One region of the Vibrio sp. KUL70 genome, then DNA from elsewhere that is predicted to be linked to it. Evidence: predicted binding sites of a transcription regulator. Region 1 holds the regulator's gene; the other holds the start of a gene.
What was found. The regulator PurR, encoded in region 1, represses purine synthesis genes. The targets are predictions, from matches to a motif close to TNANGNAAACGTTTNCNTNA.
Positions count from the first base shown of each region.

Region 1 (4,429 bases):
TGTCGCTCGCTTTTTTATTCCGAAGAGGTAACCAAGCAGGATGATTTTAAACAGGCGTACAGGGTCAACAGGTGGGCGACCGTTGTCTTTACAGTAGAGGTGAGCGACTTCATTACGGATAAACTCGAAGTCGATGGCTTTATCTATCTTACGAACTAAATGGTTCTGAGGAACGAGCTGTTCCATGGTGACCATTTCGAGTTCATATTGTTGAGGTGAAGGCTCTTGAAGCATAGTGAGATATCCATATTTCGATACCCCTATTAGATCAAAGGTCTAGCTTGAAAGCTAGACCTTTGTCAGCAGTCTGAGCCACATTGATGTGGCTTTTGACAATTAAGTGAGGTGGACTTAATTGATAGAGTTGATAAGCTCATCGCGTCGTTGTTGAGGTATGACCGACCAATGAGTACCGTTGATGGCACCTTCAAGTGCCCAAAGCAGCTCTAAGCTGACACTGGATGAGTGAGACTCTTTTATTGCTTTGTATGCATTAACAGAACCTGACTCATACAAGCTCTCGACGGTATCGATGCCCGCTTTTTTCAACATACGCTCTGTGGCAAGTCGAAGGTTGGGCAAATCTTTTAATCGTGTAGGCTTCGCTGATGATTGGATTTGCTTCTCTTTTTTGGCACAGTCAAGGGACGCTTTTGCCAGTTCGATAATACGTTCTTGAGTCTGCCAGAGATCTTCTGGAAGAGCAAAATACTTAGTAACGACTGGGAATCCGCGTTTTTTGTATACGTAAGGTTCGAAACCCTGTTGTTCAAATTTTGAAGTAGTATTTTTGTCAGCTCGAATGTGTAATTGATTGTTAACGACCAGTGCAAACATCGTGTCGTCGGCAAATAGGCCAAAACCGCCAAACATTGAGCGTGACTTAATCTTTCCAAGTGGCTCAAATAACTTCATTGAGTCCTTGAGTATCGGTTTATCCATATTGTTTATCTCGGTGTATTTGAATTACGCCACCAAATAAGCAGGTCCGAGAGATTAGCAAAATGTCGCAATAAAATTGTCAATAAGCCGTAAATTACTACTAAAGGTAGGAAATACTGCATTTTGCCATCGGTAACCCCGCTACCATACCAATAATGGGTTAGGCCGGAGGCTTTGCGTCTCACCCTTTCAAGTGATTTGCCCTGTGCGTGACTGTATAACGAAGAATAAAGTTTTTTGTTGAATGAGGTTCACACTTGTTATTCCAAAATGTGATCTTAATTCAGTTAATTGTTGTCTTTATATGCAACAAGGTTTTTACTTTGTCAGAATAAAAAAAACGCACCAAGCGGTGCGTTTTATTAGATTTCTCTAAAGTTTACGTTATTTTAACGTTTTAACTGTAGCTCGCTCAATGATCTCTGGATGCATTTCGAACACGCGTTTTTCGTGATCTTTGTCTTTAATGCGTTCCAACAAGATTTCAAATGCGTTTTTGCCGACACGACGCTTTGGCTGGTGAACAGTTGTCAACGGTGGTGAGAAGTACTCTGCCAGCTCAATATTGTCGTAACCAATCACTGAAATGTCTTCTGGGATCTTAATGCCTTGCTGCTGCAGACGGCTCATAAGACCAAGTGCCATAGTATCGTTAAAACAGAATACTGCTGTCGGGCGATTCTCCATTGAAACGATTTTATCTGCCGCGATAACTGCGGTGTCACATTCGAAGTTACCTTCAAGAATTAGATTGTCATCTGTTTGAATGTTTGCTTCTTCAAGAGCACGACGATAACCCGCGATACGCTCTACACATGCCGCTTTATCCAAATGTCCACTTAGACAAGCAATACGATCATGTCCTCGTTCAACCAGGTATTTAGTGGCGAGGTAGCCACCTTCTTCTGAGTTGTCGATGATTTTATCCGCTTGTGAACTCTCTGGGCCCCAGTCCATAACAACTTTTGGAATGTCTGCGTGGCGGTCAAGCATTTCACGCAGTTCTTCAGTCAAGTCAGAACACATTACCAAGATACCGTCTACGCGTTTTTCAGCAAGCATTCGGATGTAGTCGCGTTGCTTTTCGTAGATACCACCTGTGTTACATAGAATCAGCGTGTAGCCTTGACGGTAACAGTAGCTCTCTACACCATCGATCACTTCAGAGAAGAATAGGTTGGTTGATTGAGTCACTAGCATACCGATTGTGCGCGTAGAGTTACATTTCAGGCTACGAGCAACAGCACTTGGTGCATAATTTAGTTCATCGACGGCTTTGTTTACTTTTTCTTGAGTCGCTTCTGCGACGAAACGTGTCTTGTTGATCACGTGAGAAACGGTGGTTGTTGATACGCCGGCTAAGCGAGCGACATCTTTTATAGTTGCCATGGCTTTATCCTATTGATAGCTACTTCCTCAGCAGTACGGAGCAAGTAGCCGTTTAAAGCTACCAGAACAAGAGCTTAGAATATGGAGGGCTCTCTCGGTACTAAAGTGCTAAAAAACAAAAAACCGCTTATGAGAGCGGCTTGTCTTAACACCGAAATGCTCTTAGCTAATTTAAAGCATAGCATTTCGAGAATGTTTCATATTTTATCGTTTGCGGTCACAATTTTAGACTGACTAGAAAATACTCGCAATAAAATTCACCCAGAAATCTGGGTGAGTTGTCACATTCTACCTAAATTGTACCCTTAGTCATCAGTGAATTTATTCACCAGCTAAATATTGTGCGTCAAGTTTACAGAAAGCGACTAGCAATTCTGCAACACATGCGTAAAAACCAAACTCATCAAATTCACGGCATTTTACTGCGAACTGTGGAACCCAACTAAGGAGCTGTTGTTCAACAAACTCGTGTTGTGTAGCGAAAGCCGTTTCTAGATCTTGTTCACTCTCAAGGTCGTTGGAGCGAATAATGATGTTACCTAGGAAATCTAACTCAATGGCTAAGTGGTCAGCAGGCTCTTTTAGATCTTGGTTTACGGCGATGCCGTAAGACGCCATGATGGCTTCCATGTCTTGAGCTGGTTTCGCATTCAGTAGTCCACTTTTGTCTAGATAAATAGAAGCGTACGGCAGAGCACCGTACTTATCCGACTTTAAGAACAGCTCGCAAAAATCGGATGAAAGCTCTAATTGAGCATCTTCACGGTTCTGTAATCGGTTAAGTGCATCTACTAGGTTATTGATTGATGGCTTAAGCGTCTCGTTGTCGCCGAGGCCGGTTAAAAACGAACGAATCTCAACCGAGTGGTATTTCTCCAATTCTTCTTGAGTCAGTTCTTTCGCGAACAGGCTCGATAGCCACCAGTAGATTTCAGCTCGTTGTTCATTGAACGCTTTGGTTTCTTTCATCTCAATAATCCTAATATCGTCTTTCGTAATATCTGCGGTACGAAGGCTTACTAACCCTTGTATTTGCTAACTGCAAAGTCACTCGTTAGTAGTAATGCCTATATTGAATTGCGATGGGGGGTAAATAGCAAGGTTTAAGATTGTCTTGTATCAAAAAAAATTCAGGTTTCTGGCTTTTATCTTACCTACTACTAGAATTGTTACTAGTTATGAATAGAATGGTCACTGAAACTATTAAATAAGAAAAGTGGTGTAGATGAGCTATCACGTATTAGTCGTTGAAGATGATGTGGTAACCCGTAGTAAGCTGGTTGGATATTTCCAGAATGAGGGTTACACAGTAAGCGAAGCAGAAAGCGGCGCTCAAATGAGAAATGTTTTAGAAGAAAATAACGTAGATCTCATTATGCTGGACATCAACTTACCAGGCGAAGATGGATTGATGCTAACTCGCGAATTACGCAGTCAATCAGACATTGGGATTATTTTAGTTACTGGACGCACGGATAGCATCGACAAAATTGTAGGCCTAGAGATGGGCGCAGATGATTATGTTACCAAACCATTTGAACTTCGCGAATTATTGGTTCGAGTGAAAAACCTACTTTGGAGAATTTCTGCGGCTCGCAAGTCACCAGCAGGTGCAACTGAGCAGGCGGAAGACGCGTCAATCGTTCGCTTTGGTGAATGGACGTTTGATATTCCACGTCGCGCACTGAGTAAAAACGGTGAGCCAGTGAAATTGACCAAAGCTGAATATGAGTTATTGGTTGCGCTGTCGTCATACCCTAACCAGGTTTTAAGTCGTGAGCGAATCTTAAATATGATTAGCCACCGCGTTGATGCACCAAACGATCGTACCATCGACGTATTGATTCGTCGTATGCGTGCTAAGATGGAGTTTGATCCAAAGAATCCACAAATTTTTGTGACGGTTCATGGTGAAGGCTATATGTTTGCAGGCGATTAGCAGCCAGCATTGAAATGTTCAACAAGCGAAATTGAAAAAGCCGAGATATTCAGTATCTCGGCTTTTTGTTTATGAAATCAGCTTGAAAGGTCTAGGGACTTAAAGTCATTTCATACAGCATTAAATGGCTGGTTGTGCGCCACTTGTTGGTTGTGCATC
Region 1 is NZ_AP045834.1:1,107,249-1,111,677, forward strand. Features, by position in the region: partial or broken gene AC6I7V_RS05070 (IS1182 family transposase) at 1-234, opposite strand, end outside; gene AC6I7V_RS05075 (TfoX/Sxy family DNA transformation protein) at 352-942, opposite strand; cyclic di-GMP riboswitch class I at 1,071-1,155, opposite strand; gene purR (HTH-type transcriptional repressor PurR) at 1,327-2,331, opposite strand; gene torD (molecular chaperone TorD) at 2,653-3,300, opposite strand; gene torR (two-component system response regulator TorR) at 3,557-4,270, shown strand; gene elyC (envelope biogenesis factor ElyC) at 4,391-4,429, opposite strand, start outside.

Region 2 (4,429 bases), 1.1 Mb from region 1:
TTGCTGACGAACCCCACTTTTTGAAGTGGGGTTCTCTTTTTCGAGCGGCCGTAGGCCGCGATCGCGATATTTTTTTATTATGCGAAGTTTGGAAGAGCCCAACACTTAAATTGGCATCTAGACGCCATAATTTGACGTATTTGGGACATATTTAGCCCTATTTTTTGTAAATAGCTCACCACCAAGGCTATCTTCTTGATGTTTTGAGCGGCAGCTGCCAACCAACATTGCATTTGCACTTTCGAGAGCCCGCGGAAGCGGGCATAACGGTGACCATGGTGCTGCTTAGCGTCGGCGAAGCTCCGCTCTACCGTCTCACTTCTTCGCCTATACGTCTTTTTCCATAAGGTGAGAGCCGCATTTGGTTGGCTCTATCCATCGCGTCCGTATAGATATGTCTTGTAATGACTTTCTTTATATTTTTACTTTGCGTACAGTCATCTCTCATTGGACAGAACGCACACTCTTTCGGGTCGGAGTGATACTCACGATACGCATCTCTAGACGTTGTTTTATAGATGAGCTCTTGACCGTTAGGGCAGCGGTAACTGTCTCGCTCTCCATTGTAGATGAAGTGCTTTTTCTTGAACGCATTCTTTGTTCTCGATGGTCTGCGATAACCGAACACGCCTAAGATATTTCGACGCTCTAATGACTCAGCGACTGGCGCAGTGAAGTAGCCCGCGTCGAGTCCAACGGCGATTGGATTAAGGTTAAATTGCTCTAGGGTATAGTCCAGACGCTTCACATAAGGTTGAGAGTCATTGATATTACCTGCTGTGACATGGGTATCTAAGATAATGCCATGCTGTCCATCCACTGTACGGTGGTCGAGATAGAAGAAGCCTTGGGGTTTATTATCTCGAGTCATGAAGCCACTTTCCGGGTCGGTAGTACTCGTTTTGGTGCTCTTAGTTTTAGGCTCAGCGGTACGTGACTTTAGAGGTTTCTTACCCTCTTTCTCTCGGTCTAGCGCGACATCTTCATCGAGCATGTCAAGATAAGCACTGGCGCGAACCTTAGTCACTTTGTTCGTGTGCTTATTTTTGTTGGCATTGGCTTTTAGGTGCGTGCTGTCAGTAAATAGTTCTTGGCCTGCGACTAAACCTTTCGCCATTGCCTGCTCTACGATATTGATAAAGATACGCTCAAACACATCGGTACCATTAAAGCGGCGAATACGGTTTTGGCTGAGTGTCGATGCATGGATAACTTTCTCTGTCAGTGACATACGCAGGAACCATCGATAAGCGACATTGACTTCAATCTCTTTCACGAGTTGTCGCTCGCTTTTTATTCCGAAGAGGTAACCAAGCAGGATGATTTTAAACAGGCGTACAGGGTCAACAGGTGGGCGACCGTTGTCTTTACAGTAGAGGTGAGCGACTTCATTACGGATAAACTCGAAGTCGATGGCTTTATCTATCTTACGAACTAAATGGTTCTGAGGAACGAGCTGTTCCATGGTGACCATTTCGAGTTCATATTGTTGAGGTGAAGGCTCTTGAAGCATAGTGAGATATCCATATTTCGATACCCCTATTAGATCAAAGGTCTAGCTTGAAAGCTAGACCTTTGTCAGCAGTCTGAGGACTCTTCGGAGTCCTTTTGTTTTGGTGTTTTCAGATAAATGGCCTTTTTAGAATAGGCCGTTTCTTAAAGATAGAGGGCAAGCGGAGTGTTAACAGACAGAGCGGCGCAAATGGTGATCTTTCACGCCTTGATCAAACACGGTGGTTTCACCAGTGCAGCGAAGAGTCTCAATGTATCGGTATCACACATCAGTAAGTAGATTGCACTGTTGGAAGACAACATTGGGATTAAACTGGTTCAGCGTACGACACGTAGCCTAACGCTGACCGGAGCAGGCGAAGTGTTCTATCAGCACTGTGAGCAGTTATTTGGCACGCTTAAAGCTGCACAAATGGATATGGAGAGTCAGCGCGATGATGTCTCCGGTAAGTTGCGAGTTGGGATCTCTCAATCGTTTGGTACTTTGCATGTCATTCCCGCTATCGATCAGTTGCGTCAGCTCTATCCACAGCTCAAAGTCGAGATTCACCTGTTCGATTACAAAGTAGACATGATCGAAGAGCGCTTGGATCTATGGATCACCAATAATGAGGCACTGCCGGAAGGCTACATTGCTCAACGATTGGCGGATAGCCAATTTGTGGTGGCGGCATCACCGGATTATTTGATCAAAGCAGGCACGCCAAGTTGCCCTTCGGAGCTGAGCGACCACAACTGTCTTATCTATCGTAGCCGTGAGCGTGATTACACCTCTTGGGCGTTCGATAACGGACAAGAAAGTTTATGTGTCACCGTAAGTGGTGATTACTCTGTCGATCTCGCAGAGGCGGTAAGAGACGCGGCTGTGGCAGGGTGGGGAATTGCTTATCTTGCGACTTACCTCGTCAAAGAGGAGTTTCGTAGTGGGCAATTGATTCAAGTCTTGCCGGAATGGAAAGCGAGCCAAATCATGCCATTTTTTGCCGTGTATCCGAGCCGCAAGAACATGCCGAAAAAACTATCGACCGTGATTGAGTTTCTTAAACAGCATATTGGCTCTCCAACTTATTGGGATCAAAATCTGAAAACTTGTGTTGAATTACACCGCTAACTGTCGCTGTTTTTGAAAATATAATTTCCATATGGAAAAAGTATTAAAAACAATCAATATAGTTTCAATTAATTCAATAGGTTAGATATTTCGGGTTAAAATCGCCTATTGAACCAACATCCATGTAACAACCGCAACTTGCCGCAAACGATTTCCTCTATACAATGCGTCGCCTTTCCTACTACAACTTTTTCAGGTTTGACGCACATGGCATCCCTAATTGGAATCATTACTCTTTTAGTAATCGCTTGGTTACTATCTACGGACAGAAAAAATATTCAGCTGAGAACGGTGTCTCTTGCTTTCCTACTACAAGTTTCTTTTGCACTGCTTGTACTTTACGTGCCTATGGGCAAAGAAGTGCTTAATGGTGTTACAGGAGCAGTGTCGAGCTTAATCAATTATGGTCAAGAAGGTATCGGCTTCCTATTTGGTGGCCTAACCAATAGTGGTTTTGTATTTGCTATCAATGTTCTTGGTATCATTATCTTCTTCTCAGCTTTGATTTCGGGTCTGTACCATATTGGTTTCATGCCAAAAGTGATCAACCTAATTGGCGGCGCATTGCAGAAGCTGCTGGGTACAGGCCGAGCGGAGTCTCTTTCTGCTACGGCGAACATCTTCGTTGGCATGATTGAGGCACCACTGGTGGTTAAGCCTTACCTGAAGCATATGACTGATTCTCAGCTGTTTGCGGTAATGACTTGTGGCTTGGCATCGGTAGCTGGCGGTACATTAGTAGGCTATGCGTCTCTGGGCGTAGATCTGAACTACCTAATCGCAGCGGCATTCATGTCTGCGCCTGCAGGCTTACTGATGGCGAAGATTTTGGTTCCAGGTAGTGCCAATGAGACTCAAGAGAGCATTGAATCAGATGTAGAAATTCCACGAGCAACCAACGTAGTTGAGGCCATGGCAGATGGGGCTATGTCCGGACTTCGTATTGCAGTCGCAGTGGGTGCAACACTTCTTGCCTTTGTCAGTGTGATTGCAATGCTGAACGGCATGCTAGGTGCAGTTGGAGGTTGGTTCGGCGTGGACCTAAGCTTCGAGCTTATCCTAGGTTATGTGTTTGCACCCGTTGCATGGCTGATTGGTGTGCCATGGGACGAAGCGATTGTTGCGGGCTCACTGATCGGTAACAAGATTGTTGTGAATGAGTTTGTAGCCTTCATCCAGCTGATGGAAGCGAAGGAAGTGTTGAGCGAACATTCTCAAGCCATCGTTACTTTTGCGTTGTGTGGCTTTGCCAACATCTCAACCATGGCGATTCTGATCGGTGGTTTGGGTAGCCTAGTACCAGAGCGTCGCTCATTCATCTCTAAGTACGGCTTCCGCGCGATTTGTGCAGGTGTGTTAGCGAACTTGATGAGTGCTTCGATTGCAGGTGTAGCACTGTCGCTATAGCCTTTTCCATAAGTGAATAGCTAACAAAAAAGCCGCGACGGATGAATTGTCGCGGCTTTCCTTTATTTGGAGTAATGTTGACTTGAGAAAGCCGTTACTTATGAGAGTGGAACTGCTCGCAAGCGATCATTGTGTTCTCGATAAGGCTTGCAACCGTCATCGGGCCAACACCACCCGGAACTGGAGTGATAAAGCTTGCGCTCTCTTTTGCGACATCATATTCCACGTCACCCACCAACTTGCCAGATTCTAGGCGATTGATACCCACATCGACCACCACGGCACCCTTCTTGATCCACGCTCCCGGAATGAAGTTAGGTTTACCTACCGCAACCACAACAACGTCTGCTTGACGAACGTGACCTTCCAAGTCTTTGGTGAAACGGTGACAAGTCGTGG
Region 2 is NZ_AP045834.1:2,200,456-2,204,884, reverse strand. Features, by position in the region: one part of gene AC6I7V_RS09645 (IS1182 family transposase) at 78-340, opposite strand; one part of gene AC6I7V_RS09645 (IS1182 family transposase) at 340-1,513, opposite strand; partial or broken gene AC6I7V_RS09640 (LysR family transcriptional regulator) at 1,679-2,623, shown strand; gene AC6I7V_RS09635 (NupC/NupG family nucleoside CNT transporter) at 2,831-4,030, shown strand; gene folD (bifunctional methylenetetrahydrofolate dehydrogenase/methenyltetrahydrofolate cyclohydrolase FolD) at 4,125-4,429, opposite strand, start outside.
Region 2: a site for PurR is predicted at 2,763-2,782, ahead of AC6I7V_RS09635 (NupC/NupG family nucleoside CNT transporter). Genes of this name have one in related genera too.